DNA from 4 places in the Rhizobium sp. NLR8a genome. Region 4 is predicted to be linked to each of the others. Evidence: predicted binding sites of a transcription regulator. Region 4 holds the regulator's gene; each other region holds the start of a gene.
The links. The regulator HrcA, encoded in region 4, represses chaperone genes, less so after heat shock. The targets are predictions, from matches to a motif close to GTTAGCACTCNCNNNNNGNGAGTGCTAAC.
Positions count from the first base shown of each region.

Region 1: groES (co-chaperone GroES) is a predicted target of HrcA. The motif match lies at 5,336-5,364, and genes of this name have one in related genera.
Region 2: HJC04_RS24960 (co-chaperone GroES) is a predicted target of HrcA. The motif match lies at 2,387-2,415, and genes of this name have one in related genera.
Region 3: groES (co-chaperone GroES) is a predicted target of HrcA. The motif match lies at 5,463-5,491, and genes of this name have one in related genera.

Region 1 is NZ_JABDWI010000009.1:297,517-304,837, reverse strand. Features, by position in the region: gene HJC04_RS19380 (amylo-alpha-1,6-glucosidase) at 1-1,477, opposite strand, end outside; gene HJC04_RS19375 (glycosyltransferase family 4 protein) at 1,496-2,590, opposite strand; gene HJC04_RS31830 (hypothetical protein) at 2,677-3,099, opposite strand; gene groL (chaperonin GroEL) at 3,194-4,822, opposite strand; gene groES (co-chaperone GroES) at 4,872-5,186, opposite strand; gene HJC04_RS19360 (usg protein) at 5,468-5,740, shown strand; gene HJC04_RS19355 (pentapeptide repeat-containing protein) at 5,804-6,505, opposite strand; gene HJC04_RS19350 (GNAT family N-acetyltransferase) at 6,679-7,230, opposite strand; gene trhA (PAQR family membrane homeostasis protein TrhA) at 7,307-7,321, opposite strand, start outside.
Region 2 is NZ_JABDWI010000014.1:64,772-72,092, reverse strand. Features, by position in the region: gene HJC04_RS24985 (PAS-domain containing protein) at 1-435, opposite strand, end outside; gene HJC04_RS24980 (HD domain-containing protein) at 634-1,053, opposite strand; gene HJC04_RS24975 (DUF2934 domain-containing protein) at 1,059-1,382, opposite strand; gene HJC04_RS24970 (hypothetical protein) at 1,452-1,808, opposite strand; gene HJC04_RS24965 (hypothetical protein) at 1,916-2,206, opposite strand; gene HJC04_RS24960 (co-chaperone GroES) at 2,558-2,872, shown strand; gene groL (chaperonin GroEL) at 3,023-4,651, shown strand; gene HJC04_RS24950 (hypothetical protein) at 4,709-4,960, shown strand; gene HJC04_RS24945 (FAD-binding and (Fe-S)-binding domain-containing protein) at 5,193-7,321, shown strand, end outside.
Region 3 is NZ_JABDWI010000008.1:215,810-223,130, reverse strand. Features, by position in the region: gene HJC04_RS17205 (glutathione binding-like protein) at 1-27, shown strand, start outside; gene HJC04_RS17200 (SDR family NAD(P)-dependent oxidoreductase) at 431-1,174, shown strand; gene HJC04_RS17195 (sigma-70 family RNA polymerase sigma factor) at 1,171-2,079, shown strand; gene HJC04_RS17190 (hypothetical protein) at 2,271-2,717, opposite strand; gene groL (chaperonin GroEL) at 3,399-5,036, opposite strand; gene groES (co-chaperone GroES) at 5,109-5,405, opposite strand; gene HJC04_RS17175 (TIGR01459 family HAD-type hydrolase) at 5,756-6,604, shown strand; gene HJC04_RS17170 (bifunctional riboflavin kinase/FAD synthetase) at 6,619-7,321, shown strand, end outside.
Region 4 is NZ_JABDWI010000004.1:118,225-125,545, forward strand. Features, by position in the region: gene HJC04_RS08805 (saccharopine dehydrogenase family protein) at 1-401, shown strand, start outside; gene hemW (radical SAM family heme chaperone HemW) at 463-1,665, opposite strand; gene rdgB (RdgB/HAM1 family non-canonical purine NTP pyrophosphatase) at 1,675-2,319, opposite strand; gene HJC04_RS08820 (VOC family protein) at 2,320-2,745, opposite strand; gene rph (ribonuclease PH) at 2,742-3,461, opposite strand; gene hrcA (heat-inducible transcriptional repressor HrcA) at 3,588-4,676, shown strand; gene grpE (nucleotide exchange factor GrpE) at 4,788-5,423, shown strand; gene HJC04_RS08840 (nucleoside hydrolase) at 5,463-6,407, opposite strand; gene HJC04_RS08845 (Hsp20 family protein) at 6,689-7,114, shown strand; gene HJC04_RS08850 (DUF1150 family protein) at 7,162-7,321, shown strand, end outside.

The sequences.
Region 1 (7,321 bases), on a different contig from region 4:
CCGGCTTGCCCCTCCACCGGAAGATTTCGGCAGCACTTTGCCAAGCGCCGTAGACATAGGCCTGGACTTCGGCGATCGCGATCGGGCCTCGGGCCAATGTGCCATCGGCATGGAAGACCGAGTCGTTGCTATCCTTCCACGCCTGATTGATCAGTCCTTCTTCCGTCAGCCGCCCGTATTCGACGAAGCCGTCTCCATCGCGATCCCCATGTTCGTCGATCCAGGTCAGTGCCGCTTCGACATGCGGCAGGATACGGTCGATGGTCGCAAGATCACCGGTTCGTTTGAGATAGTCGCCGGCCAGCATCACGAAGAGCGGCGTCGAGTCGATGCTGCCGTAGTAACGCCGGAATGGAACCTCGCCGAGTTCGGCCATTTCGCCGCAACGCACTTCGTGCAGGATCTTGCCCGGCTCGGCGTCTGAAGCAGGATCGACGTCCGTCGCCTGATTGGCTGCAAGATGACCGAGAACCCCGCGGGCGATCTCCGGATCGAGCCAAAGCGTCTGAAGCGCCGTGATCAGGGCGTCGCGGCCGAAAACAGTGCTGAACCAGGGAATACCAGCATAGGGATAGGGGCCTTCCGGCTTGTCGGTGATCAGCATGTAAAGATCGGAGGCGCTGCGTCGCGCGACTTCGTTGAAGATCTCGTTGGAGGTTGTGACCGACGCCGCGCGCGAGGAGGAGGCACGCAACGCGCGGCGGGCATCCCGCAAGGTAAGGAAGAAGGAAAGACGGCTCAGTCGATCGGCGGACGTATGGTCGCAGGCGATCTGGATGAAGAGCGATTTGGTCTCGTGCGGCTCCAGATGGAGGTCATAAGTGACGAGATCGCTACGAACCTCGGCCGGTTCCGGCATGAAGGAAAGGCGCGTCGACCGCTTGCGACCGTCCAGGCCGATATAGGAAAGCAGGATCCAATCCTGTTCTACGACGGCGGGAAGATGGCGCCCTCGCCTTGCCCTTGCGGTGCCGCGGACTTCAAAAAGATCGGCGAAATCGGCCCCGAACGAGATCTGAATGCGAACTTGTTGCCGCCGCTCGTCATAATTCCTCACAGCCAGCCGTTCATAACAACTGGCATTCCAGAGAAAGCGCGATCTGCGCAGATGAATCACGTCATGGCCCAGAACCAGCCTTCCTTTCTCATCGAACTGATCAGGATTGGTGAGATCGCAGGTCAGCGTCGCATTGTCGTCCCGCAGCGTCGACGACAGCAGCATCGGCCGCTGTTCGTTGATCGTCAGGTAAAGATGCGAGAGATGACGAGTGTCCCGGTGAAAAAGGCCTTCCGGGCTGCCGGGACCGGAAAGAGCATCGCCATTATGGTCGAAGACGGCGAAAGTATCGCCGTGCTTCAATGTACGCGGCCGGCGCTCCTGCAGCGATGCGGCGGCCGGAATGAAGAACTGAGCGACGGGCGCCACCACGCCTGACGATGCTGTGGCGGGGTTGCTGTCCGCAGATACGTTCGACATGGTCTCCTCCTCCTTGCCTCAGGCGACAGCCTGCAGGTCGAGCGCTTGACCATTCGACCGGCGGAGGGGCGCGGCTTTGATGCGAACGCCCGGCAGGTTGCGATAGATGTCGAGATAGTCGCACGCCATTCGCTGTGCGGTGAAGCGCTTTTCAAACGCGGCCCGCACCTTGCGCCGATCGAGGCGCAGCGCCCATTCGACATTTTCGGCCGCCTCGGTGACGCTGTCGACCAGGATGCCGGAGATGCCATTGTCAATGACCTCGGGAACCGAGCCACAGCCGAAAGCGATGACCGGCGTGCCGCAGGCCATGGCCTCGATCATCACCAGCCCGAAGGGCTCCGGCCAGTCGATCGGGAAGAGCAGAGCGCCTGCATTTCCGAGGAAGTCAGCTTTCTCACGTTCGTCGATCTCGCCGATAAATTCTACATGCGGATGGCTCTTAACGATCGGCTCGATGACGGTTTCCCAATAGACCTTGTCGGCATTATCGATCTTGGCGGCGATCTTCAGAGGCATGCCGACTTTTGCCGCGATCTGAATGGCTCGGTCGGGGCGCTTTTCCGGAGAGATCCGACCAAGGAAGGCCAGGTAGTTACCCCTAGGGTTCTCCGTGAATGGAAGAAGATCGGCCGGGAGACCATGATAGACCGTCCCGCGCCAGTCGACTGGTGGCATCGGGTGACGCTGATCATTGGAGATCGACACCAATGGAATATCGGGGAAAGCGGCGTAGAACGGCTTGAGATCCGGCAAGTCGAGCCGCCCGTGCAGCGTGGTCACGGTGCGATCGGCGAAATCGCGGATCAGCGGGAAATGCAGCAGGTCGATGTGGAAATGCAGCACGTCGAACTCATGCGCCCGCCTCCGGATCTCCTCGAGCATCACGACCTGATGCGGTAGATGGTCCCTGACCGCAGGGTTGAGCCGCAAGGCGACGTCCGCACACGACACGAGTGTCGCCCGTGTGACGGAATCGCCGCTGGCAAAGAGCGTGACCTCATGTCCCTTTGCCACGAGTTCTTCAGTAAGGTAGGAAACGATCCGCTCCGTCCCGCCGTACAGCTTTGGGGGAACGCTCTCGGCGAGCGGTGCAATCTGAGCGATCTTCATCGGCAAAACTCCTCAGTTGAGCAAAGAGCCGTCGGCAAAAATCATGCCTGCGTCTTCGAGAGGCACACGGCAGGCCAGACGGAGAGTCAGGTTTCGAACAGCGGTCGGCGCCGTCCTCCTTTCCAATAGCTGCACAAGCAAAGGCCGGGAAATCGGGGGGTGGGTGGTTTTCGACGACGGGTCCTGTGGGAACTCAGGGAAGCGGACGTATCCTGCCTCGCGGATGGGCGATCGCCATTATCCAAAGCCTTCAGCGCTTCAAGGATCTCGTCATAGGATACAGCTCTTTCGGCCCCAGGGTAAAGGCGGAGGGCTGGTACGGATTCGACTGCGAAGATATCGGATGCCCATGAAGCGAGAATTGCCCGCTTCTCGTCGTTGTCGATCTCGGCGGCGGCAAGCACGTCACGCGGGTGACCGAAATGCTTCGCCGGATGAAGCAGATGCGCCGCACTGATAGCTGCCACGGCATTCTGCTGTATGGAATTGCTGATGTTTTCCTTTCTCATAGCTTGGCTCCATTGATGTCGACCGATGGAACTTGTTTCATTCGGTAGTGCGTAGCACGGCCCGCCCCGAGGGCAGAGCGGGCCGAGCGATCGCTTAGAAGTCCATGCCGGCGCCGGCGGGCATGGCCGGAGCAGCTTCCTTCTTCGGCTTTTCGGCGATCATCGCTTCCGTCGTCACCAGCAGGCCGGCAACCGAAGCTGCATCCTGAAGTGCGGTGCGAACGACCTTGGCCGGATCGATGACGCCCTGCGCGTAGAGATCGCCATATTCACCGGTCTGGGCGTTCCAGCCATAGGAAAATTCGCTCTTTTCACGCAGCTTGCCGACGATGATGGAGCCTTCGGCGCCGGCGTTTTCGGCGATCTGGCGAACCGGGGCTTCGATCGCCCGGCGCACGATTTCAACGCCGACCCGCTGGTCGTCATTGGCAGTCTTCAAATTGTCGAGCGCCTTGACCGCGCGCAGCAGCGCCACACCTCCACCGGGCAGGGTGCCTTCCTCGACCGCCGCGCGTGTTGCATGCAGCGCGTCGTCGACGCGATCCTTCTTCTCCTTCACTTCGACTTCCGTCGAGCCGCCGACGCGGATGACGGCAACACCGCCGGCGAGCTTGGCAAGACGTTCCTGCAGCTTCTCGCGATCATAGTCGGAGGTGGTTTCTTCGATCTGCGCGCGGATCTGAGCGGTGCGACCGTCGAGTTCCGCTTTCGAACCAGCACCGTCGATGATGGTGGTATTTTCCTTTTCGATGGCCACCTTCTTTGCCCGGCCGAGCATATTGAGCGTCACATTCTCAAGCTTGATGCCGAGATCTTCGGAGATGACGGTGCCGCCGGTCAGGATGGCGATGTCTTCAAGCATGGCCTTGCGGCGGTCGCCGAAGCCAGGCGCCTTGACGGCAGCGATCTTCAGGCCGCCGCGCAGCTTGTTGACGACCAAGGTCGCAAGGGCTTCTCCTTCGACGTCTTCAGCAATGATGAGGAGCGGCTTGCCGGACTGAACCACGGCTTCGAGAACCGGCAGCATCGACTGCAGGTTCGACAGCTTCTTCTCATGAATGAGGATATAGGGATCCTCCAGTTCGACCCGCATCTTGTCCTGATTGGTGACGAAATAGGGGCTCAGATAACCGCGGTCGAATTGCATGCCTTCGACGACCTCGAGTTCGGTTTCGGCAGTCTTGGCCTCTTCAACGGTGATGACGCCTTCGTTGCCAACCTTCTCCATTGCTTCGGCAAGGTAGCGGCCGATCTCGGAATCACCATTGGCGGAGATCGTGCCGACCTGGGCAATTTCGGAATTGTTGGAGATCTTGCGGGCGTTAGTTTTCAGTTCCGCGACGACAGCGTCGACGGCGAGATCGATGCCGCGTTTCAGGTCCATCGGGTTCATGCCGGAGGCGACCGCCTTGGCGCCCTCCTTGACAATCGCCTGGGCGAGCACCGTCGCAGTCGTGGTGCCGTCGCCGGCGAGGTCGTTGGTCTTCGATGCGACTTCGCGCAGCATCTGCGCGCCCATGTTTTCGAACTTGTCTTCGAGCTCGATTTCCTTGGCAACCGAAACGCCGTCCTTGGTGATGCGCGGCGCGCCGAAGGACTTGTCGATCACGACGTTGCGGCCTTTCGGGCCCAGCGTCACCTTCACGGCATTGGCCAGCACATCGACCCCACGCAGCATGCGTTCACGGGCATCGCTATGAAATTTCACTTCTTTCGCAGCCATTCTTTCACTCCTTCAATAGGCAGCTTTTTGACTCATGCGCGGACATGCCTCAGGCGGCGATCTTTTCGGCCGCCTGGGCTTCAATAATGCCCATGACATCGCTTTCCTTCATGATCAGCAGGTCCTCGCCGTTGATCTTGATCTCAGTGCCGGACCACTTGCCGAACAGAACGCGATCGCCGACCTTGACGTCGAGCGCCTGGATCTGGCCGGCCTCGTTGCGTGCACCGGGCCCGACGGCGATGACCTCGCCTTCCTGCGGCTTTTCCTTGGCAGTGTCGGGAATGATGATGCCGCCCTTGGTCTTTTCCTCGGAATCGACGCGGCGGACGAGAATGCGATCATGAAGCGGTCGGAACGACATGTTTTCCTCCAATGGACAAACAATAGTGATGTTATTCCCCTGGCCGGACCGGATGACCAGTCCGGGCGGGTGCAAAACCTCGATCGAGCGTTCTGCGCGCAATGATCTGGTTTTGCGGTTTTTCCATTTCAAGAGGGCGCCATAAAAAAATTAGCACTCGTGCGAAGTGGCTGCTAACATCCTGTAAAGGAACAATAAACACGGTGGACGCGTTTCAGAAATCCGTTGATGGCTGCAAAATTTTGCGCCACCTTTCGAGCGTCACGAAACGGAGATGAAGTATGCGATTTTCCTCAGATCTGGAACGTCAGCTGAACGGCTATGGGCTGACCACTGCACATATCCTCTATCGCATTCCTGATTTTGAATCCGTGTTGCAGACCTATGTCTGGCAGGATTACGATCTTGCCCCGGACTTTCCGGAGATGCATAAGTTTCTCGAGTTCTGGCAGTCCTCCCTCGACGGGCCGTTGCATTCTGTTCGCTACACCCACCAGCGGCTGATCGGGCCGAACAAGTGGCGCCGCGTCATGGGCGAGTTCAAACTCCACTAAGTCGAACCGAACCATCCCAGAGAGACGTGCGTGTTGCCATAGGCGTATAGTGTCGCCTGGTAATCACTCGTGCTCAGCCGGACAAGGCCATGTCGGCGGCGCCGAGAGGCCGGCGGGCAGTTTGGTCGAGGCGTCACCGCAGGCGAGGTCGATCTGTGCCTGTTCGAGCCCGGCGGCAGCCGAGAGGTCGAGGCCTTCGATGCGAGTCAAGAACATGAAGGCGCGCTCGAAGATTAACGGGCCTTCGAAGGTGGCGTGGGAAAGGTCAGCGCGCGAGAGATTGGCGAAAGAGAATTTCACCCCCGTCAGCACCGCCTTGTCGAAATCGGCGCGGCCGAGTTCGGCCTTTTCGAAGCTCGCGCCGGAGAGCCGGGCGCCGGCAAAATTGGCGCGCTGCAGCTCGGCGCCGGCAAAGGAAGCGCCTTCGGCGGCAATATTGGCGAAGCTGGCGCGATAGGCCTCGACCTTGGCGAAGTTGGCCCCTTCGGCATGTGACCCCTCAAGCGAGGCCCGCACCAAGCTCGCCTTTTCCAGATTGGCGGATTTGAAATTCGAACCGCTGAGATCGGTCAGCGAGAAATCGGTGCTGAAGAGATTGGCGCCTTGGAGGTCACTGCCCTGCAACATCAGGTTTTTCTTCGTGCATTCCTGCCAGTCGAGCTTCGGCGAGGCCGTGCTGCCACAATCGGCAGCACGCGAGGAAATCGGAGCAGCGGCGAGAAGAAGGAAGGCAAGGAGGCCGAGCGGCGATCTATGCATTACCATTGAACTGTTGAACTCCATGACGCTTATCACGCCGCCTCTCGCGAAGCAGGCGGCCTCTCTTTTCTACACAGCTCAGAATACAATAAAAAGATAGTGACCGCTCCGGCAATGATTTGCCGGTCACTCCGTCCGGCGAGCGCTCATCCTCCGTCGGCCTTGCCCGAGCAAGTAGGTCAATCGGCCTCGCCGGGCAGGCGAAGCTCCATGCAGGTGAGGTCCAGCCAACGGCCGAACTTGGTGCCGACCTCGGAAAATCTGCCGACAATACGGAAGCCGAGCTTTTCGTGCAGCCGGATCGAGGCGGTGTTGTCGGCCTCGATGCCGGCGATCATCACATGGATATTGGCGGCCGCCGCACGCGCAATCAATTCGCGCATCAGGGCCTCGCCGATGCCGGCGCTGCGATGATCTTTCTCGACATAGACGGAATGTTCGACCGTGTGGCGATAGCCCTCGAAGGCGCGCCAGTCGCCATAGGAGGCATAGCCCGCGACCTGACCCGACTTGTCGGCGACGATGACCGGAAAGCCGCGGCCGTTGCGCGCGCTCAGCCATTCCCGTCGGTTTTCGAGATCGACGAGCGTCTCGTTCCAGATCGCCGTCGTGTGCTCGACGGCATGATTGTAGATATCCCGGATGGCGGGAAGATCGGCTTCGGTGGCGTCGCGGAGGAGGACGGCGTCTGTCATGATGACCCGGTTCGGATTGACTGCGCGGGTTGGCATACGCCGCAGTTCGAAAGATGTAAACGGCTGATACGGCAGAGAAAGGCTTGCGGAACGGTCTCGGGCAGGCCGCAGCTCAGAAGCCCGGCAT
Region 2 (7,321 bases), on a different contig from region 4:
GGCAAGTGCCGTATCGAGTTGCTCGTTGCGCCGCTGCAGGCGCGCGTGGACTGCGCCGAGCTCGATATGTCGCTTAATGCGGGCGACGAGCTCCGCGGCGGAGACAAGGTTGGAAACGCAATCCACCGCACCGGCGGCAAGCCCTCCGATCCGGCTCTCCTCGTCCTCCGGCGAGACCAGAATGATGACTGGAATATCACACGTTATAGGCTTTGATTTGAAACGCCGGCAGTCTTCGAGCCCACCTCCCTCCGGCGACAGGGCGTCCAGCAGAATGAGCGCCGGCAGCGGTCGTTTGGCGGCGCATTCGTGAAACTCAGCTCGGTCGAGGTGAACGCGCAGCACGATACCATGTCGCTCGAGGGCGTCGCCGACACCCTGCAGGCCTGCCAACGTGCCATCCATTGCCAAGATTGTGTGCAGTTCGCCGGACACGACCGTTCCCTCGTTCATCCACATGGACGCGACTATAGGTCGTACCGGTTAACACGACCCTCACCTCAGGTCGGCCTCAGGGTGCTCCGCTTTCTATGGTTGAAGAATGGTTGCGAGCGAGGCGGAAAATATCCGGTGATGCAAGAGGACGCACGGCAGACATTCTTCGGGACTTTCGCCGGCACCGCCCGAACAGACCTAGCGTTCGTTCCGGATGTCGTGCAGGAGATCCAGACCGCGCTGGTATTTTTCGGTTTTCTTGCCGGCTTGTTCGGCCTGTCGGAGATTGTCTTCAAGGTCCGCCTGTTTGACTGGCAGGGCCAGCGAATTCGATGCGGCGCGTCTGACGAATTCGTCGTCAGGCTCCTCGGGCCGCCGCGTCAAGGCATCCACCGCAGAGATGATCGCCGGCGGGAAGCCTTCCTCCCTTAACCTGTCGAGCGTCCAGCCACTGCCTTTTTCGGCGACGTCGTGAAGATAGGCAACCGTTCGCGCCTCGTCTCCCGACACGAGAAGCGCGACCCGCTGGCAATGCTCAAAGAATGGCCGCCCGGTCTTGTCCACCTGCCCTTCATGCGCCTCTAAGGCGATTTGCATGGCATGGTCGAGATGCTGCATGGCGGTTACGGTCCTTCGGTCCTTCTGATTTTTCGCCGGGAAGGGTTCTCCCCGGTTGTTATCTCGATATCGGGCGTCGTGGAGCCGGCAACACCAAGGTCGGCTCGCGGCGGATCGAGATCACCGCTTTCCCCGGCTCCTTGCAGCAAGGCCGCATCATCTCTGTCGTCTTGATCAAGCAGGTCTTGCAGCGTCTCATGCTCGTCTTCGCCAGCCAGTTCGTCGCAAGCTTGCATCCAGTGACGCAGGTCCGAACCTTCAGGGCGGCCTTCGGCTTCCCAGATTTCATAGGCGCGCCGGCGTATCTGCTCGTGTTTATCTATGGCCATGATCTTCTCCAGTTTCGACCTGACCTCGCTACTCAATTTGGCGGGCGGCGACGAGCCGGGCGGCCATCTTCAAGGCGTGTTGATGGTCGGAAGAAAATCCTCCACCTGTTTGCGCTGATCCTTTGAAAGCGTCTCCACTCGCTCTTTCCAAAAGCGTTCGGCCGCCGGGGGATCCTCATTCCATTGACGAACAGTGGTGATGTTGTCGTCGATCTTGGACCGGCGCCGCCCGCCGAGACTGAGATACTCCCTCGCCAGTTTCAGGCTTGGGGTCTCGGTGCCGCTCTCGCGATCCAACGTCGAACGCACATTGCAGCGGGCGGCTTCCAATGCCGCCTGGCGATCGGCCTCAGCTTGCTGCGTGTCGAAGGAGCGCGCATCGTCGGTTCCACTCTCGGGTGAGATGTTGGTTGGGGAAGTGGTCATGGATCACCTTTCGATGCTGTGATCCAATAACCTCCGCCAGCCGCGAGAGTTCCGCATGCTGGCGATTGATTCGAGCGGGCGGCCAAGCCAAGCCGTCCTGCCGGCAATCAGTGAACGGCCATGCTTACCATGCGATAGGGGTGCACGGCCTCGAACTGCGAGATCATCGCCGTTGCCTGGAGCAACACGCGCTCGGCATTCTCGGGATCGTCCCTGGCGAGTTCGTCGGCATTGACGCGGATCGCTTCGGCCATGTTGTTGGAGAGCACGGCAAATTGCGTATTGCCTTCGACAAGAGCCTCACGCGCCGTATCCTCCAGCGTGCGAGCGATATCGACGAAGATCTCCTCGCGTTCCTCGATACTGAGGTCTTTGATTATATTGGTCTTCTCTTCCATGTCACTCACTCCTAAGACGTGGGACGGTGATCGAGCTCATCGAGCCTCGATCGCCAGAGAGCTAGGAACGCCGACATCCGGATTCAAGCCTTGTGCAGTTTGAACTCGCCTTCGAGACGAGGGGACGACTATCTTCATTATGTCGAACGCAGGAAGGGGGCTTCTGTTCCCGGGAGAGTTGCTAGCAGTCGACAGCAGAGAGTGCTAATTTTTCTCCTGCTCCTCTTGAAATCGAAAAACGCTCGAACCAGATCATTCGCGCAATGCGCGCGACTTGCACCCGTCCGGATCTCATCAATCCGGTCCGGCCAGCACCGACACCGTCGTCATTGTTTGTCTATGGAGGAAGACATGTCGTTCCGACCGCTTCATGACCGCATTCTCGTCCGCCGCGTCGATTCCGAGGAAAAGACCAAGGGCGGCATCATCATTCCCGACACCGCCAGGGAAAAGCCGCAGGAAGGCGAGGTCATCGCCGTCGGTCCCGGCGCACGCGACGATGCCGGCCAAATCCAGGCACTCGACGTCAAGGTCGGCGATCGCATCCTGTTCGGCAAGTGGTCCGGCACGGAGATCAAGATCGATGGCGAAGACCTGCTGATCATGAAGGAAAGCGACGTGATGGGTATCATCGAAGCTCAGAGCGAGCGGAAAGAGGCCGCCTGAGTCCATCAAGTCGGAAGTCAACGCTAAAGCGCGTTGCGATCTCTGAGGGTCGTCCCTCGCGCTTTGGATCTTAATTTCTTCGCATGTCGTTCTCGCAAAACCGCTGTACACTTGGCGACATGCGCTAGCTGCCGATGAAGGAGTGAGGACATGGCTGCTAAAGAAGTCAAATTCAGCGTCGAAGCCCGCGAAAAAATGCTGCGCGGTGTCGACATCCTGGCCAACGCCGTAAAGGTGACACTGGGTCCGAAAGGCCGTAACGTCGTGATCGACAAGTCGTTCGGCGCGCCGCGCATCACCAAGGACGGCGTTTCGGTTGCCAAGGAAATCGAGCTCGAAGACAAGTTCGAAAACATGGGTGCCCAGATGGTCCGCGAAGTCGCTTCGAAGACCAGCGACATCGCCGGCGACGGCACCACGACTGCGACGGTGCTCGCCCAGGCGATCGTCAAGGAGGGCGCCAAGGCCGTGACATCAGGCATGAACCCGATGGACCTGAAACGCGGCATCGATCTCGCCGTCAGCGCTATCGTCGAAGAACTGAAGGCCAACGCCCGCAAGATATCCAACAATGCCGAAATTGCCCAGGTCGGCACCATCTCCGCCAATGGCGATGCGGAAATCGGCCGCTTCCTGGCGGAGGCCGTGCAAAAGGTCGGCAATGACGGCGTCATCACCGTTGAAGAAGCCAAGACCGCCGAAACCGAACTCGAGGTCGTCGAAGGCATGCAGTTCGACCGCGGCTATTTGAGCCCCTATTTCGTCACCAATGCCGACAAGATGCGGGTCGAATTCGAGGATCCCTATATTCTCATTCATGAGAAGAAGCTGTCGAACCTGCAGGCGATGCTGCCGATCCTCGAAGCCGTGGTTCAGTCCGGCAAGCCGCTCCTCATCATCGCTGAAGACGTCGAAGGAGAAGCCCTTGCGACCTTGGTCGTCAACAAGCTGCGCGGCGGCCTGAAGATCGCTGCCGTCAAGGCGCCTGGCTTCGGCGACCGCCGCAAGGCCATGCTTGAAGACATCGCCATCCTGACCGGCGGCACCGTCATCTCCGAAGATCTCGGCATCAAGCTTGAGAATGTGACGCTCAATATGCTCGGCCGGGCAAAAAAGATCACGGTCGAGAAGGAAAACACGACCATCATCGACGGCGTCGGTTCGAAGGAGGAGATTTCAGGCCGCATCGCCCAGATCAAGGCCCAGATTGAAGAAACCACCTCCGACTACGATCGCGAGAAGCTGCAGGAACGTCTTGCCAAGCTCGCCGGCGGTGTTGCCGTCATCCGCGTCGGCGGCTCGACGGAAGTCGAGGTGAAGGAGAAGAAGGATCGCGTCGACGACGCGCTGCATGCAACACGCGCGGCGGTCGAGGAGGGCATCCTGCCCGGTGGCGGTGTGGCGCTGCTGCGCGCTGTCAAGGCACTCGACAATTTGAAGACTGCCAATGACGATCAGCGGGTCGGCGTCGAAATCGTGCGCCGTGCGCTCGAGGCCCCGGCTCGCCAGATCGCCGAAAACGCCGGCGCCGAAGGTTCGGTAGTTGTCGGCAAGCTGCGCGAGAAGAGCGAATTTTCCTATGGCTGGAACGCTCAGACCGGCGAATTCGGCGATCTCTACGCGCAGGGCGTCATCGATCCGGCCAAGGTCGTCCGCACCGCGCTACAGGACGCATCTTCCATCGCCGGCCTGCTGGTGACGACGGAAGCGATGATCGCCGAAAAGCCGAAGAAGGATGCTCCTCCGGCGATGCCCCCCGGCGCCGGTATGGACTTTTAAGACAAGGCCGCAGGCTCGCCTGGACACGCCTGGCGGGCCTTTTCCGAGGGAATGAAGATGGTTCAAACGATCCTAAACCGATCGCAGGTGCCGCTGGACTCCCGCGATCTCGAAACCTGCCAGCGCGTCTTCGACAAGCTCAGCGCCGATTACGCAGTGGCAAGAGACAGCGACGAAGCCGAACGAATGGCGAGCATCATCATCGAGCTCTACCGACAGGGCGTGCGCGATCCCAATCATCTGCAGGCGATGGTCGAGGCGGCTCGCGGTCTCTTCGAGACAAACGGACGCCCACCGGCTGCTCACTGACTGCACGGAACCGTCACGGCGAAGGCTGATATAATGCAGCCTCCGCCGCGCACACGGACAGGGACAGGGACTGGGACTGGGACTGGGACTGGGACTGGGACTGGCGTTGCGCGTTTTATCAGCCGCTGCAAGGAGCCGTGGCACTTGATCCTCACATCGCCCTCGGAAATCGATTCCGATTCTGGGGCTGATGCGCTAGTGACAGAGTTCGAGTGCATTCTGAAGGTTCGCAATGATTCCACGCCTCCAGCCGAAGGTTACCCTCGCCCTCCCCGCCACAGGGTTTTTCCAGCGGCTCGTCGAAGCGGGATTCGAGGGCGACATCGAGACCGGCCCGGCCAGCCGAACCGTATTTTCGACCGACAATTCCATTTACCAGCTTGAGCCGACGGGCATCCTTTTTCCGCGAGGCGTAGAAGACCTGCAGCACCTAGCGTCCGTGCTGGCAGAACCCACGTTCCGCGGAATAAGTATTGCACCGCGCGGCGGCGGCACCGGCACGAACGGGCAATCCCTGACATCTGGCGTGGTGGTGGATTGTTCGCGGCACATGAGGTCCATTCTCGAAATCGATCCCGTCCGCAGGGTCGCGCGCGTGCAGGCGGGCGTCGTCAAGGATCAGTTGAACCAGGCGCTGAAACCTTACGGTCTCTTTTTCGCGCCCGAACTCTCCACCTCCAACCGCGCCACGATCGGCGGCATGATCTCCACCGACGCCTGTGGCCAGGGTTCCTGCCTCTACGGCAAGACCAGCAACCATATTCTCGGATTGCGCATCGTGCTGGTGGACGGCTCCGATTTTTGGTCGCGCCCGCTCGATGCGGAAGCGCTCGATGAGATCGTCGCAGGTAAGGACCGCGTCGGCGAGATCCACAGAACGGTGGAGCGGATCACACGCGAAAAGCGGGACCGGATCACTGAGGTTTTCCCGAAACTCAATCGCTACATGACCGGCTACGACCTCGCCCATGTCAGGCGCGACGACGGATGCTTCGACCTCAACGCCGTTCTCTGCGGATCGGAGGGAACGCTGGCTTTGATCGCCGAAGCCGAACTCAACCTTCTGCCGATCCCCGCTCATGCGGCGCTGATCAATATCCGCTATGGCGATTTCAATACCGCCCTGGAAGACGCCCGCGATCTCGCGGCGCTGAAGGTCGCCTCGGTGGAGACCATCGATGAGAAAGTACTTGGTCTTGCGAGACGCGACATCGTCTGGACCGGCATCGCCCGCTTTTTTCCGGATGAACCGGACGCGGTGACCGATGGCATCAATATCGTCGAAGTCCTCGCCGACGACGAGGAGGAGCTCGAACGCAAGCTCTCGGAAGTGACCGCAGCTCTCGACGCCGGCATAAGCACCCGCCATGCCGGTTACACGATTGCCCGAGGCCATGCTGAGGTCGAGGCGATCTGGTCGATGCGCAAGCGCGCCGTTGGCCTGCTCGGAAATGTGGAGGGGCCGGTCAGGCCTGTCGCCTTCGTCGAGGATACGGCCGTGCCGCCGGAAAATCTGGCGGCCTATATTCGCGAATTCCGCGCCCTTCTCGATGGCGCTGGCCTTTCCTACGGCATGTTCGGCCATGTCGATGCCGGCGTGCTGCACGTGCGGCCAGCCCTTGACCTCACCCGCGACGCTCATGTCCGGCTGGTTCGGGAGATCAGCGACGCCGCGGTGACGCTCACCCGCAAATATGGCGGCGTGCTCTGGGGAGAGCACGGCAAAGGGGTGCGTTCGGAATATGTGCCTGAATTCTTCGGCGATCTTTATCCCTGCCTGCAGGAAATCAAGCGGGCTTTCGATCCGGATAACCGGCTCAATCCGGGCAAGATTGCCACGCCTTCGTCAGAGGCGCTGACAAAGATCGACGATGTCCCGCTGCGGGGAGATACCGACCGTATCATCGGCAACCAGATCCGCTCCGCCTTCGACAATGCCGCCTATTGCAACGGCAATGGCGCCTGTTTCGATTTCGACGAAACGAGCCCGATGTGCCCCTCCTACAAGGCGACGCGCGACCGGCGCTTTTCGCCCAAGGGCCGTGCCGCGCTGATGCGGGAATGGTTGAGGCTGCTTGCCGAAAATGGCATCGATCCCCGCGATGAGGCAACGCGCCTGCGGCGAAGCGCTCCGCTCGCGAGCCTCGCGCGACGCGCCTTCAACTCGCTGAGCCCGGCAAATCGGGACGATTTTTCCCATGAGGTGCGCGCGGCGATGGAGACCTGTCTCGCCTGCAAGGCCTGCGCCGGGCAATGCCCGGTGAAGGTCAGCGTGCCGGCCTTCCGCTCGAAATTCCTGGAACTCTACTACGGACGTTATCTCCGTCCGCTGAAGGACCCGCTGGTCGCGGCGATCGAGAC
Region 3 (7,321 bases), on a different contig from region 4:
CTCAACATTCCGGTCAAACCGGAGTAACGGACGATCCGCCGGAAAATGCAAAAGGCCGCCCTGAGGCCCAGCCACTAAGGGGGTATTACTCAAGCTGGAGATTTCGGACACTCAACGCGGCTTCGATTGCCTCTCTCTCCCGGGGAGTGAACGTCAGCTTTTGCAAGAACCCGCATCGCCCGAACTTCGCGATCGCCGCAGATGTGGAGGTTCGGCGCGGTAGTCCGACTGGAAACCGGCAAACCCCGTATCAAGGACGCGATCCGCTTCGGCTGACGACCGCAATCCCGGCGGCATTCGGTCGGAGTCAGGCTTTTTTGACGCCGGCTTCCACAAATCGCAGATGGCGATGACTCTTTTCACCTCCTTGAAGCGTCGTTGTTGCGACCGTCGTCGAACGGTCGAAACCAACCCGACTAAGGACTGAGAAATGGATCTGGAAGGAAAGCGAATCGTGGTCGTCGGCGGGAGCCGCGGCTTGGGGAGTGGGCTCGCCGAGGCATTCGTTGCTCGCGCGGCCGAAGTCACCGTGGTCGCCCGAGACGCGACGGCTGAGCAGCGGCCGGCTAAGCAACCGGCCGTCACCGCCATATCCGCCGATGCGACCGATGCCGACGCGGCGTGGCGGATCATGGAGCAGACGCGACCTGATGTTGTCATCATGAATGCCGGTGCGAAACCGTCCATGGAACGGATCGACCGCATTGGCTGGGAGGCATTCACGACCAACTGGAATGTGGACGTCAAGGCCGCGCTGCATTGGGTACAGGCTGCCCTGACTTTGCCAATGGCGCCGGGCGGGCTCGTCGTCCTGGTCTCCAGCGGAGCCGCCGTGCAGGGGTCGCCGCTATCGGGAGGTTATGCCGGCGCCAAGCGCGCGCAGTGGTTCATTGCAAAATATGCCGAAGACTTGTCGGCCGAACTCGGCCTGGGCTTGCGGTTCCGGGTCATCGTTCCCCGGCAGATGTTCGTTGGAACTGGTGTGGGCGATACCGGAATTGGGGCCTATGCTGCGAAGGCGGGTCGGACATTTGCCGAGCAGGCCGCCACCTGGCCGGACATGACGCCGCGGACTTTCGGTGATACGGTCGCCGAACTGATCGGCGATTCCGGCCTCGCCGAGGCCATGGTCTATGCCGTGCGTGGTGATACGGGTGTGACGGTCATCGAATGACGAAAGACCCAGCTCTCGGGGCCGAAGAGAGGAAAACTCTGCTCGAAGACCTGGCCAGGGAAGCGGACGCGCTTCGCCCCCAACTGCATCGTTATGCTGCTCGTCTGGTGGGTTCGGTGATCGACGGCGAGGACGTGATTCAGGACGCGTTTGTCAGGGTATTTGCGACGGCCGGCTCGATCCCACCGGGCACGCGGCTGCGACCGTGGCTGTTTCGCATCGTCCACAATCGAGCCATAGATGCCCTGCGCCAGCGCAGTACGCGCCGGTCGGAGCCGCTTGAGATGGCCTTTGATCTGGCCGATATCAGCGCCGTCGGCCCGGAGGACGCGCTGATCCGGCGGGACACGGTGAGTATCGCCCTGGGTCATTTTGCAGAATTGCCGGTGCCGCAACGCAGCGCGGTGATCCTCAAGGATGTGCTGGGAGAGTCGCTTGCGGATATCGCAGCGCTGCTGGAACTGAGTGTCGATGCCGTCAAGGCCCATCTGTCGCGCGGTAGGACGCGATTGCGCGCGATCTCCGACGTGCGGTCTGAGGTCGCGCCGTCGCCAAGTCCCGAGGCCCAGAACTTTGCAGCGCTCTTCAACGCCCAAGATTGGGACGCGCTGCGTCGCTTGCTGGCCGATGACGTTCGGCTTCGCCAGGCGCGACGGCCGGAAATCTCGGGTGCCGCCGACGTCGGTCGGTTCTTCACCTACTATGCCCAATATCCGCCGGTCAGGCTCGAACCGGCCTGGCTGGAAGGCCGGGAAATATTGCTGGTATCGGCCGAACCGTCGGGCGGTCCTTCCTATTTCATGCTGCTCGAATGGCGCGGGCAAAAGATAAGCCTGATCCGCGACCATCGCTACGCGACCTATGTCATGGATGGTGCTGATGTCATGCCGGCCGCATCGCGGTGACCGATACTGGTCGAGACGAGCTTTCTCGCGGCCCGCTATGCGCCGAATACCAAATCAGAAGCCAATGCCCGAAAGCCTGCCACGTGAAGTTAGGTTCACGCGATAGGCTTAGGGAACCGCAAATTTAGCGATTCCACGTTTTACGTTAGTGGCTGAGCCCGGAGGCGGCCTTTATCTCGCGTCGCCGGTCTTCACTGCCAGCTTGTGATCTGGGTTGCGTCTTGCAGCTTGAAGCGCGGAAAGATGAAGACGCCGGCCATGCGGCCGCTGTATTTCTCCTCGAGCCCGCTCGACTCCCCCATGCAGAACAGCGGCTGACGGAAACCGTTCCGCGTGATGATCGTCGTCGAAAAACAGAAAGAGGAGCAGTGCGTCGCCGCCTGCTCGAACAGCTCCAGCACGTGGCTGCGATCCTTGGTATCGTAGCAGCGGATCAGGTTCAGCAGGCCGCATTCATCGGCGGAGATGCCGTGCAGCATCGCGCTCCATTTGCCGAGACGGATCAGGCCGGTCGAAAAATCTCCGGTCCAGCTTTCGGAAACTGACAGCTGAGCAAGCATCTGGTGATTTTGATGATTGTCGTTCAGGGAGCCGGTCATCAAGGGCACGGCTGCATTGGCTTTGGCGATCTTAAACAAGGCGTTCCCCAGTTCGGATGCGGCTCCGACGCCGCACGCTCGGCAAACACAAAGAAACAGGATCATGGGACAGGGGCATAATGCCCGCGCCTACACCGGCGATCGTTACGGCCGTTCGAGTCTCCGGACCGGATCCTCTCGAGTACGCAACTATGGCATCGCCTTCTCGCGCTCGTCTGATGGCGAAAATCATCGCCGGGCGCGCATCAATTGCAGCGCGGATTTATAGGAGCTTTTGCACAAACGGCAACGGCTTTTTAAGGGCTGTTCGGATCGGCATCAGTTGCGGGAAATGTCGGCATCCCCGCGTCTTCGGCCAGAAGTGATCAGTTTCAGCGCTTTTCGACCCGTTTCGCTGCGCTTGCGGGAGAAAGCCTGCCCCCCGTAAGCAATCTCCCGCGCATAGGAAATGAGCGGCGACATAAGCCTGACGAAAGCTTCGCGAGCGCGGACGCACTGCGCAGCATAAAATAGCGCGCAACGGATCGAATCATTTTTGGCGAAAAGAAAAGGGCGACCCGAGGGCCGCCCTTCCTGTTCCGGATGTGCCGGAATGGATTTCAGTGACGGCTTTCGCCTATCACATCATGTCCATACCGCCAGTTCAGCGCGCTTTACGCGCTGAACCATTTTGAATGATGGGCGGTTTCATGGACGATGTTGTGACAGGCCGGAGGCCTATCACATCATGTCCATACCGCCCATGCCGCCCATGCCGCCCGGCATAGCCGGAGCGTCCTTCTTCGGCAGCTCGGCGATCATGGCTTCGGTGGTGATCAGCAGCGATGCGACGGAAGCGGCATCCTGCAGGGCGGTGCGAACGACCTTGACAGGGTCGATGATGCCCATGCCGATCATGTCGCCATATTCGCCGGTCTGGGCGTTGTAGCCGTAGTTGTCCTGATCCTTGTCGAGGATCTTGCCAACGACGATCGAAGCTTCGTCACCAGCGTTCTCAGCGATCTGGCGGGCCGGAGCCTGCAGAGCGCGACGAACTATGTTGATGCCGGCTTCCTGGTCGTCGTTGACGCCCTTGGCGGAGATCTTGACGGAAGAACGGAGCAGGGCAACGCCGCCGCCCGGTACGATGCCTTCCTGAACGGCAGCGCGCGTCGCGTTGAGGGCGTCGTCGATGCGGTCCTTCTTCTCCTTGACTTCGACTTCGGTCGAGCCCCCGACGCGGATGACGGCAACGCCACCAGCGAGCTTGGCAAGGCGTTCCTGCAGCTTCTCGCGGTCGTAGTCGGAGGTGGTTTCTTCGATCTGCGCCTTGATCTGGGCAACACGGCCTTCGATGTCGGACTTGGCGCCCGAACCGTCGACGATCGTGGTGTTTTCCTTGGAGATCGAAACCTTCTTGGCACGGCCGAGCATGTCGAGCGTGACGCTTTCGAGCTTGATGCCGAGGTCCTCGGAGATGACGGTGCCGCCGGTCAGGATGGCGATGTCTTCGAGCATGGCCTTGCGGCGGTCGCCGAAGCCAGGCGCCTTGACGGCAGCAATCTTCAGGCCGCCGCGCAGCTTGTTGACGACGAGCGTTGCAAGGGCTTCGCCTTCGACGTCTTCAGCGATGATGAGGAGCGGCTTGCCGGTCTGGACGACGGCTTCGAGAACCGGGAGCATCGACTGCAGGTTCGAGAGCTTCTTCTCGTGGAGGAGAATGAAGACGTCTTCGAGGTCGGCGACCATCTTTTCCGGGTTGGTGACGAAGTAGGGGCTGAGATAGCCGCGGTCGAACTGCATGCCTTCGACGACTTCGAGTTCGGTTTCGGCGGTCTTGGCTTCTTCAACCGTGATGACGCCTTCGTTGCCGACCTTCTGCATGGCTTCGGCAATGTCGAGACCGACCTGACGTTCGCCGTTTGCGGAGATCGTGCCGACTTGGGCGACTTCCTCCGAAGTGTTGATCTTCTTGGCCTTGGCCTGGAGATCCTTGACGACTTCAGCAACGGCGAGATCGATGCCGCGCTTCAGGTCCATCGGGTTCATGCCGGCGGCAACGGCCTTGGCGCCTTCGCGAACGATCGCCTGGGCAAGAACGGTTGCAGTCGTGGTGCCGTCGCCGGCGATGTCGTTGGTCTTCGAAGCGACTTCGCGGACCATCTGGGCGCCCATGTTTTCGAACTTGTCTTCGAGTTCGATTTCCTTGGCGACGGAAACGCCGTCCTTGGTGATGCGCGGAGCGCCGAACGACTTGTCGATGATGACGTTACGACCCTTCGGGCCGAGCGTGACCTTCACTGCATCGGCGAGAATGTCGACGCCGCGCAGCATCTTTTCGCGCGCGGTGCGGCCAAACTTGATTTCTTTAGCTGCCATGTTTGTGACTCCTGAATTCGATTTGTTCGGGCGAAACGCCCGTCAGCCATTTCGGGAAAGCGGATCGGCCGATCAGCCGATGATGCCCATGATGTCGGCTTCCTTCATGATCAGAAGGTCTTCGCCGTTGATCTTGACTTCAGTGCCGGACCACTTGCCGAACAGAACGCGGTCGCCAGCCTTGACGTCGAGAGCCACGACCTTGCCGGACTCGTCACGTGCGCCGGAGCCGACGGCGACGATTTCGCCTTCCTGCGGCTTTTCCTTGGCGGTGTCGGGAATGATGATGCCGCCCTTGGTCTTCTCTTCGGACTCGACGCGACGAACGACGACGCGGTCGTGAAGCGGACGGAAATTGGTGCTTGCCATTGTCTAATCCCTCGATCGAATGACATTCGCGGACCGGAGCGGTCCACATGGATAAGTGTTAGCACTCCTCTAAGGTGAGTGCTAGCGCTCGAGCATTTAGGGATGGCTCCGAGAGGAGTCAATGAGAGCAATCACGAATTTTTGTGCCGGAATTGTGAAGAGGCGGTGAATTATCGGAGATTGTCATTGAAATGTTCTCTAACCGTTGCGTTCGGCAACGTCGCCCGACCTTGCCGTTCGCTCTGGCCGGGATTGCCGGCGCTCTTGTCTGCCAAGGTGAAGAAAATGCCTTGCCATCGCCTTGCGCCTTTGCAATGTCACCGGTGACTGAAGCAAATCGGGAAATCGGCATGGCCAGGCGGATAGAAAACTTCTCGCAGATATCGGCGCATTACGACGTGGTGCTCTGCGACGTCTGGGGGGTGGTTCACAACGGCGTCGATCCGTTTCCGAAGGCCGCCGCCGCCCTTCAAGCCGCGCGTGAGAGCGGCGTCGCCGTCGTCCTCATCACCAATTCGCCGCGCCTTTCCTGGCAGGTGGTTGAGCAGTTGCGCCATATCGGAGTCCCCGACAGCGCCTATGACCGGATCGTCACCTCGGGCGACGTCACTCGCGGGCTGATTTCAGAAGGGCCGAAGACGGTCTTTCTGCTCGGCCCCGAGCGCGACAAGGCGCTTCTCGAAGGCATTGGCGTCGAACGTCGGCCGGCGGGCGAAGCGCAATCGCTCGTCTGCACCGGCTTTTTCGACGACGAGACGGAGAAGCCCGAGGATTACACCGACATGCTTCTGGATTTTCAGGCACGCGACGTGCCGATGATCTGCGCCAATCCCGACCTCGTCGTCGAACGTGGCCATCGCATCATCCCCTGCGCCGGCGCCATGGCCGCCTATTACGAGCAATTAGGCGGCAAAACCCGCATTGCCGGCAAGCCGCACCAGCCGATCTACGAAGCGACGCTTGCGGCCGCCCGCGAGCTTCGCGGCGATTTTTCCATTGACCGCGTGCTGGCGATCGGAGACGGCATGCCGACGGATGTGCGCGGCGCCTTGAATTTCGGTCTCGATCTTCTCTACATCAGCGGCGGTATTCACGCGAAGGAATACACCTTGAACGGCGAGACCGACGAAGCGATCCTCAACGCCTATCTCGATCGGGAGAAGGCGGCGCCGAAGTGGTGGATGCCGCGTCTTGCATGAAGAGAAGCCAGCCGATGACCGTCTTCCACCGCAATGAAACCCGCGAACCCTTGCCCGCCCATCTCAAGGGCGGGGTGATCGCCATCGGCAATTTCGACGGCGTGCATCGCGGCCATCAGTCGGTGCTGAACCGTGCGCTCGAAATCGCCAAGGCGCGCGGCATTCCTGCCCTGGTGCTGACCTTCGAGCCGCATCCGCGCACGGTGTTCCGGCCGCAGACACCGGTCTTCCGTCTGACGCCCGCGCCGCTCAAGGCCCGCATCCTGGAAACCCTTGGTTTCAATGCGGTCATCGAATATCCCTTCGACTATGAATTTTCGCAGCGCTCGGCCGACGATTTCATCCATTCGATCCTGAAGGATTGGCTCGGCGCCTCCGAGGTCGTCACCGGCTTCGATTTCCATTTCGGTCGCGGTCGCGAAGGTGGTCCTGCCTTTCTGATGAATGCCGGCCAGACCTATGGTTTCGGCGTCACTCTGATCGATGCCTTCCGCGACGAGAACGCCGACGTCGTCTCTTCGAGCCACATCCGGGCGCTCCTGAAGGACGGCAATGTCAGCGAAGCGGCCGGCATGCTGGGCTACCGCTACACTGTCGAAGCCGAGGTGATCGACGGCGAAAAGCTCGGCCGCCAGCTCGGTTTTCCCACCGCCAACATGCGCCTGCCGCCCGAGGCCGAACTCGCCGCCGGCATCTACGCCGTCCGCTTCCGCCGCC
Region 4 (7,321 bases):
AGACCATGCGTTATCCCGGGCACATGGAGCTGATGAACTTCTTCTTCCATGAGCTCTTGATGCGCGACAAGCGCAGGCTCGCCGGCGAAATCCTGACCAATGCCAAGCCGCCTGTTGAAGACGATGTCGTCTATGTCCATGTCGCCGCGGAAGGCACGGAGAACGGCAACCTGCGCCGCAAGGAATTCGTGCGCGCCTATTACCCGATCGAAATTGCCGGCGCCCGCCGCACGGCGATCGCCTGGACGACGTCGGCCTCCGTCGTCGCCGTCATAGAAATGGTCCGCGACGGCCTGCTGCCGGCGACCGGCTTCCTGCACCAGGAACACATTCCGCTCGAGATGTTCCTGAAGACGCCGACCGGCAGCCTGTTCAAGGCGGGCGCGACCAGCCACGGCTGAGACTTGTTTTCCGGCGCGGACGGCGATGTCGCTGCCGCGCCCGGATCAACCTCGTTGGATGTCAGCAGGCGAGATCAGCGACGACGGAATCGAGGATCAGCATGCCCGATGGAGTGCAGCGCAGGCGCGAATTGCCGATCCGCTCGACGAATTTATGTTCGAGCAGGAATTCCTCTCGTTTCGGGTCGAGCTCACGGCCCGAAAGCTGCTGCCAGCGGGCGAGATCGACGCCTTCCCGGAGCCGCAGTCCCATCAGCAGCAACTCGTCCGACTGTTCCTCGAAACCGAGCCGCTCCTGGTCGAGAATGCCGTGGCCGTCGCGCTCGACCATCTCGAGCCAGGCTTCCGGCTTGCGCTCGGTCGCCGTCGCAAGCTTCTCATGCCCACGCGTCAGCCGGCCGTGCGCGCCCGGACCGATGCCGGCATAGTCGCCGTAACGCCAGTAGGTCAGGTTATGGCGGCTTTCGGCGCCCGGCCGGGCATGATTGGAGACCTCGTAGGCGGGCATGCCTTCACGCGCCGTGATCTCCTGCGTCGCCTCGTAGAGCAGGGCCGATTGCTCGCCGTCCGGCACGATCAGCTTGCCCGATTTGTGCAGGCCAAAGAAGGGTGTGCCTTCCTCGATGGTCAGCTGATAGAGCGACAGATGGTCGACTGCATAGGAGATCGCTTCCTTCAGTTCCTTCTCCCATTCCTCGACCGTCTGGTCCGGCCGGGCATAGATGAGGTCGAAGGACATGCGCGGGAAGATCTCGCGCGCCAGCCGGATCGCCTTCAGCGCGTCGGCGACGTCATGCAGCCGGCCGAGGAATTTCAGATCCCGGTCGTTCAACGCCTGCACGCCGAGCGAGACGCGGTTGACGCCGGCCGCCCGGTAGCCGCGAAACCGCTCGGCCTCGACGCTCGACGGATTGGCCTCCATGGTGATTTCGATGCCGGCGGGCACATGCCAGTGCCGTGCGATGCCGTCAAGAATGGCATTGACCGTCTCCGGCTTCATCAGCGACGGTGTGCCGCCGCCGAGAAAGATGCTCGTCACCGTCTTCGGACCGCTCATTGCCCGGACTGCCGCCATCTCCTTCAAAAAGGCTGATGCAAAGCGCTCCTGGTCCACCGGCTGATGGCGTACATGGCTGTTGAAGTCGCAATAGGGACACTTCGCCGCGCAGAAGGGCCAATGCACATAGACGCCGAAGCCGGGCTCGCCGGTATCGGGCAGCAGCGCGGCGTCGCGCGAGAGGCTTGGCGTATCGAAATTGCCCACGAACAGACCTTATGCCTCCAGGCAGGTTTCGACGAAAAGTTTGAAGGCACGGGCCCGGTGCGACAGCGCCTGTGGCTTGCCGACGTTCCAGCCGTGTTTCTCCTCGCCGCTCATTTCGCCGAAGGTAACGTCGTAACCCTCGGGCTGGAAAACCGGATCATAGCCGAAGCCCTGGGTGCCCCGCGGCGGCCAGACGACGTTGCCTTCGACCTCGCCGCGGAAAAGCTCCGTGTGCCCGTCCGGCCAAGCCAGGCAAAGTACGCTGACGAAACGCGCCCCGCGCTGTTCCGGCGTCGTGGCGCCCGCATCCTGCAGCGCCTTTTCCACCTTGGCCATCGCCATGTCGAAGTCGCGCGTGCCGTCTGCCGTCTCCGCCCAGTTGGCGGTGTAGACGCCGGGATCGCCGCCGAGCGCGTCGACCACCAGGCCGGAATCATCCGAAAGCGCCGGCATGCCCGCGGCATTGGCTGAAGCGACCGCCTTGATCGTCGCATTCTCCTCGAAGCTCGTGCCGGTCTCGTCAGGTTCGACGAAATTCAGTTCGGCCGCAGACTTGGCGGTGAAGCCGAGCGGTCCGATCAGTTCCTGGATCTCGCGGATCTTGCCGGCATTGTGGCTGGCGACGACGATGGTTTTGGTTTCGAGCTTGCGCATTCAGATATCCTGTTCGATGCCCCAGATTTTTGCCTCCGCGCATTCCAGGCTGTTGCCGGCAGGGTCGCGGAAATAGATCGAGCGGCCGCCGTTTGGCCAGTGCACCTCGGATTCGATCGCGACGTCAGCCGCCATCAGCTGTTCGGCCATCGCATCGATATTGCGACCGGACACCCGGAAACAGGCATGGCCTTGCCCGGTCATGCCGTGCGGCGGCACCTGCAGTGCGTCGGGTGCCGGTGGCTTTATCGTTTCCTCGGGGTTGAAGATCAGGAGAACGCCAGGCCCACAGCGGAAGAAGACATGCCGATTGCCGGCGCGGGTGATCTTTTCAAGCCCGAGAACGTCTTCGTAGAACGTCTCGGCCTGATCGAGATCGCGCGCATAGAGCGCCGTTTCCAACATGCCTTCCAGCATGGGGTTCATCCCGCAATCGCCTCTTTCTGCAGGGCGACGAGTTCGCCGATGCCGTTCTTGGCAAGCCGCATCAGCGAACTGAATTCCTCTTCGCTGAACGGCGTGCCTTCGGCCGTGCCCTGGATTTCGACGATGCCGCCGGCGCCGGTCATGACGAAATTTGCGTCGGTCTCGGCCGAGGAATCCTCGAGATAATCGAGGTCGATGACCGGTTGGCTGGCGAAAACGCCGCAGGAGATGGCGGCGACGTGGTCCTTCAGGACCCGGTCGACCTTGATCATGTTGCGGCTTTCCATCCATTTCAGGCAGTCGTAGAGCGCGATCCAGCCGCCGGTGATCGAGGCCGTCCGTGTGCCGCCGTCGGCCTGGATGACGTCGCAATCGAGCGTGATCTGCTTTTCGCCGAGCGCCTGCAGATCGACGACGGCGCGCAGCGACCGGCCGATCAGCCGTTGGATTTCCTGCGTGCGGCCGCCCTGCTTGCCGGCGGCGGCCTCGCGCTTCATGCGCTCGCCGGTTGCCCGCGGCAGCATGCCGTATTCGGCCGTGACCCAGCCCTTGCCGGTGTTGCGCAGCCATGGCGGCGTCTTTTCCTCGAGGCTCGCGGTGCAAAGCACGTGCGTATCGCCGAATTTCACCAGGCACGAGCCTTCCGCATGCTTGGAAAAATTGCGCTCGAACGAGACCTTGCGCATCTGGTCGGTTTTTCTGCCTGAAGGCCGCATTCTCATCTCCTGGAGTTGTTGACCGCTTCTACGATTGGCGGCGCCCATTTGCAAATTCCCTTTTGCCACGGGTGCGAGTTTGACTATATTTTCGGGAGCATCATCAGCGTGGGTTTGAAAAGGTTCATGGGCATCAGGTCGACGTCGGTTTCGGATGCCGTTGCTGCACTGGACGAACGCTCCAGGGAAATTTTCCGCCGCATCGTCGAAGGGTATCTTGAAAGCGGCGAGCCGCTCGGCTCGCGCAATCTGTCGCGCCTGCTGCCGATGTCGCTGTCGCCGGCCTCGGTGCGCAACGTCATGAGCGATCTCGAAGAGCTCGGTCTCATCTATTCCCCGCATGTCAGCGCCGGCCGGCTGCCGACCCAGATCGGGCTGCGCTTCTTCGTCGATGCCTTCATGCAGATCGGCGATCTCTCCGCCGAGGAGCGTGCCAGCATCGATCGCCAGGTGCGGGCCGAAAGCGGCGGCAATCCGGTAGAATCGATGATGAACGAGGCGAGTCGCATGCTTTCCGGCATCTCGCGCGGGGCCGGCCTCGTCATCACCTCGAAAAGCGATCCGGTGTTGAAACATGTCGAGTTCATCCGGCTTGAGCCGACAAAGGCGCTCGCCGTACTCGTCGGCGATCACGATCAGGTGGAAAACCGCATCATCGAACTGCCGGCAGGCATCACCTCGTCGCAATTGACGGAGGCGGCGAATTTCCTCAACGCCCACATGTCCGGCCAGACGCTGCCGGAGCTGCGCAAACAATTAAGCCGTCTGAAGGATGATGTCCGTCACGAACTCGATGCGCTCTCGCGCGATCTTGTCGAGCGCGGCATCGCCGTCTGGGCCGGCAGCCCGGACGAGGGAAAGCCCGCCCAGCTGATCATCCGTGGCCGCGCCAATCTGCTGGAAGGCCTCGCCGGCGCCGAGGATCTCGACCGGCTGCGCATGCTGTTCGATGATCTCGAAAAGAAGGATAGCCTGATCGAGCTTCTTAACCTGGCCGAAAGTGGTTCGGGCGTTCGGATCTTCATCGGTTCGGAAAACAAGCTCTTCTCGCTGTCCGGCTCGTCGCTCATCGTCGCGCCTTATCGCGACGAGGACGACCGGATTGTCGGCGCTGTCGGTGTCATCGGCCCGACGCGGCTCAATTATTCCCGTATCGTGCCGATGGTGGATTATACCGCCCAGCTCGTCTCCCGCCTGTCGCGCAATCCGCTTTGATGTCATCACTGGCGAAGCTGCGGAATTTTCGCTTCTTCGTCACGCAGACTTGATTTTTTCCGGTCAAACCTCGATATCGGGCGCATCTGAAAACACCAACCGGAGACCGTCATGACCGATGAAACGACGAAAAACGGACCTGACGCAACTGCGGCCAACGCCGCAGCCGACGCTGCCGTCAACGTCGAAACAGCCACTGCCGGGCAGGAGGAGGCAAACCAGCCGGATCCGCTCGACCTCCTGAAGGCCGAGAATGCCGAGCTGCGTGACCGCTATCTGCGCCTTGCCGCCGAGATGGATAATCTGCGCCGCCGCACCGAGCGCGAGGTCAAGGATGCAAAATCCTATTCCGTCGCCGGTTTCGCCCGGGACATGCTCGCCGTCTCGGACAATTTGCGCCGGGCGCTGGACGCCATCTCTCCGGAGACCAAGGCCACGGCCGATGCCGGCCTCACCACGCTGATCGAAGGTGTGGAGATGACCGAGCGCGCGATGCTCGCGGCGCTGGAGCGCCACGGCGTTCGCAAGCTGGAGCCGGTTGGCCAGAAATTCGATCCGAATTTCCATCAGGCGATGTTCGAAGTGCCGAACTCCGAAGTGCCGAACAATACCGTCGTCCAGGTCGTGCAGGCCGGCTTCACCATCGGCGAACGCGTCCTGCGCCCGGCCATGGTCGGCGTCGCCAAGGGTGGCCCGAAGCCGGTCGAGGCCGAGATCAATTCCGTCTTCGACGAGAAGGACGCCTGAGCTCGGTTTCCCTCTCCGGCTCGGAGAAGGAGATAAAAATCAGATGCGGGCGAAGCGTTCGATCAGCAGATCGAAGAAGCCGTCCGCATCGACATGGCGCATGACCTTGGCATTGCGCTTGCGGTCGGTCACATGCCACCAGTCGACGACGGTCATCCCGACGGTGAGTTCGGACTGGACCTCGATTTCGACATTGCAGTCCCGGCCCTGGAAAAGCTCTGGTTTCAGCAGATAGGCGACAACCGTCGGGTCGTGCAGCGGCCCGCCGTCGGAACCGTATTTCTCGATATCGAAGCGTTCGAAGAATTCCAGCATTTCGACCATGGCCTTTGCCGGCGCCGTGCCGATCTCGGCCATGCGCTTGACCCGGTCCTTGCGGGTCAGCAGCTGGTGCGTCACGTCGAGCGGCATCATCACGATCGGGACGCCGGAGCGGAAAACGATGTCGGCGGCTTCGGGGTCGACATAAATGTTGAATTCGGCGGCCGGTGTGATGTTGCCGCCCTCGAAAAAGCCACCGCCCATCATCACCAGCTCGCGAACGCGGGCAACGATGTCGGGCGCCCTCTGGAAGGCCATGCCGATATTGGTGAGCGGCCCGAGCGTGCAGAGCGTCACTGTGCCCTCCGGCTCGCGGCGCAGCGTCTCGATGATGAAATCGACGGAGTGGCCGGGCTGCAGCGCCATCGTCGGTTCGGGCAGATCAGGGCCGTCGAGCCCGGTCTTGCCATGCACATGCTCTGCCGTCACCAGCTTGCGGGCGATCGGCCTATCGGCTCCGGCGAAAACCTTTACATCCGTGCGGCTGCAGAGCTCGCAGACGATGCGCGCGTTGCGGCTGGTGAATGACAGCGGCACGTTGCCAGCGACCGTCGTGATCCCCAGCACCTCGAGCTCATCGCGGCTGCCGAAAGCCAGCATGATGGCGGCCGCGTCATCCTGGCCGGGATCCGTGTCGATGATGATCTTTCTCGCGCTTGCCATTCCACTCGTCCCGTTTCCGCCATGCCGGTTGTCCCGGCAGACACCATCTCTTCATTTCCCGTCGCAAATCGGCACATTACGCGCGGGCATGTTTTGATGCGAGGCAGCAGGTCCTTTGTCAAGCAAGGAGGCGGCCGCGGCCATTCGAAAATTGACAGATGTTTAAATTGGGGAGGGTCGTGCGCGCCTTGCAGCGCCGTAATCATGCCCCCATATTAGCGGCATCCGGATGCTGCGCTTGAGGTCCGGGATGGTCGCTTGCATCAAGGACTTGAAAAGAGATGAGCCGCATTACGCCTTTCGCCAGCCCGTTGCTTCTGGGCTTCGACGCCATGGAAAAGACGCTGGAGCGCATTTCCAAGGCGAGCGACGGATACCCGCCTTACAATATCGAACGCATCGCCGCCGACAGCGGCGCCCCCGAACGTCTGCGCATCACCCTTGCGGTTGCCGGTTTCAGCGAGGAGGAGCTTGATGTCTCCACCGAGGAGAACCAGCTTGTGATCCGCGGCCGCCAGCTGGAGCAGGGCGAGCGGGACTATCTCTATCGCGGCATCGCCGCCCGCCAGTTTCAGCGCACCTTCGTGCTGGCCGACGGCATGCAGGTGCTTGGCGCCGGCCTCAAGAACGGTCTGCTCTCCGTCGATCTAATTCGTCCCGAACCCGCCCGCATGGTCAAGAAAATTAACATTTCGGTTTCACAGTAGCACAACGGTTTGTCGAACCGTTGGTCCCTTCTCCCGGAGGAACAGGAATGTTGATGAAAGAAGCCACGTCTCGCTTGACCAAATCCGAGCTTGCCCACATCGGCAACGGCGAGGTCGCCTATATCAGAAAGATGCGCACTGAAGAGGTCGCCAAGTGCTTCCCAGAGGCACCGGATATCGATCCGAACGTCGATCTCTGGGCACTCT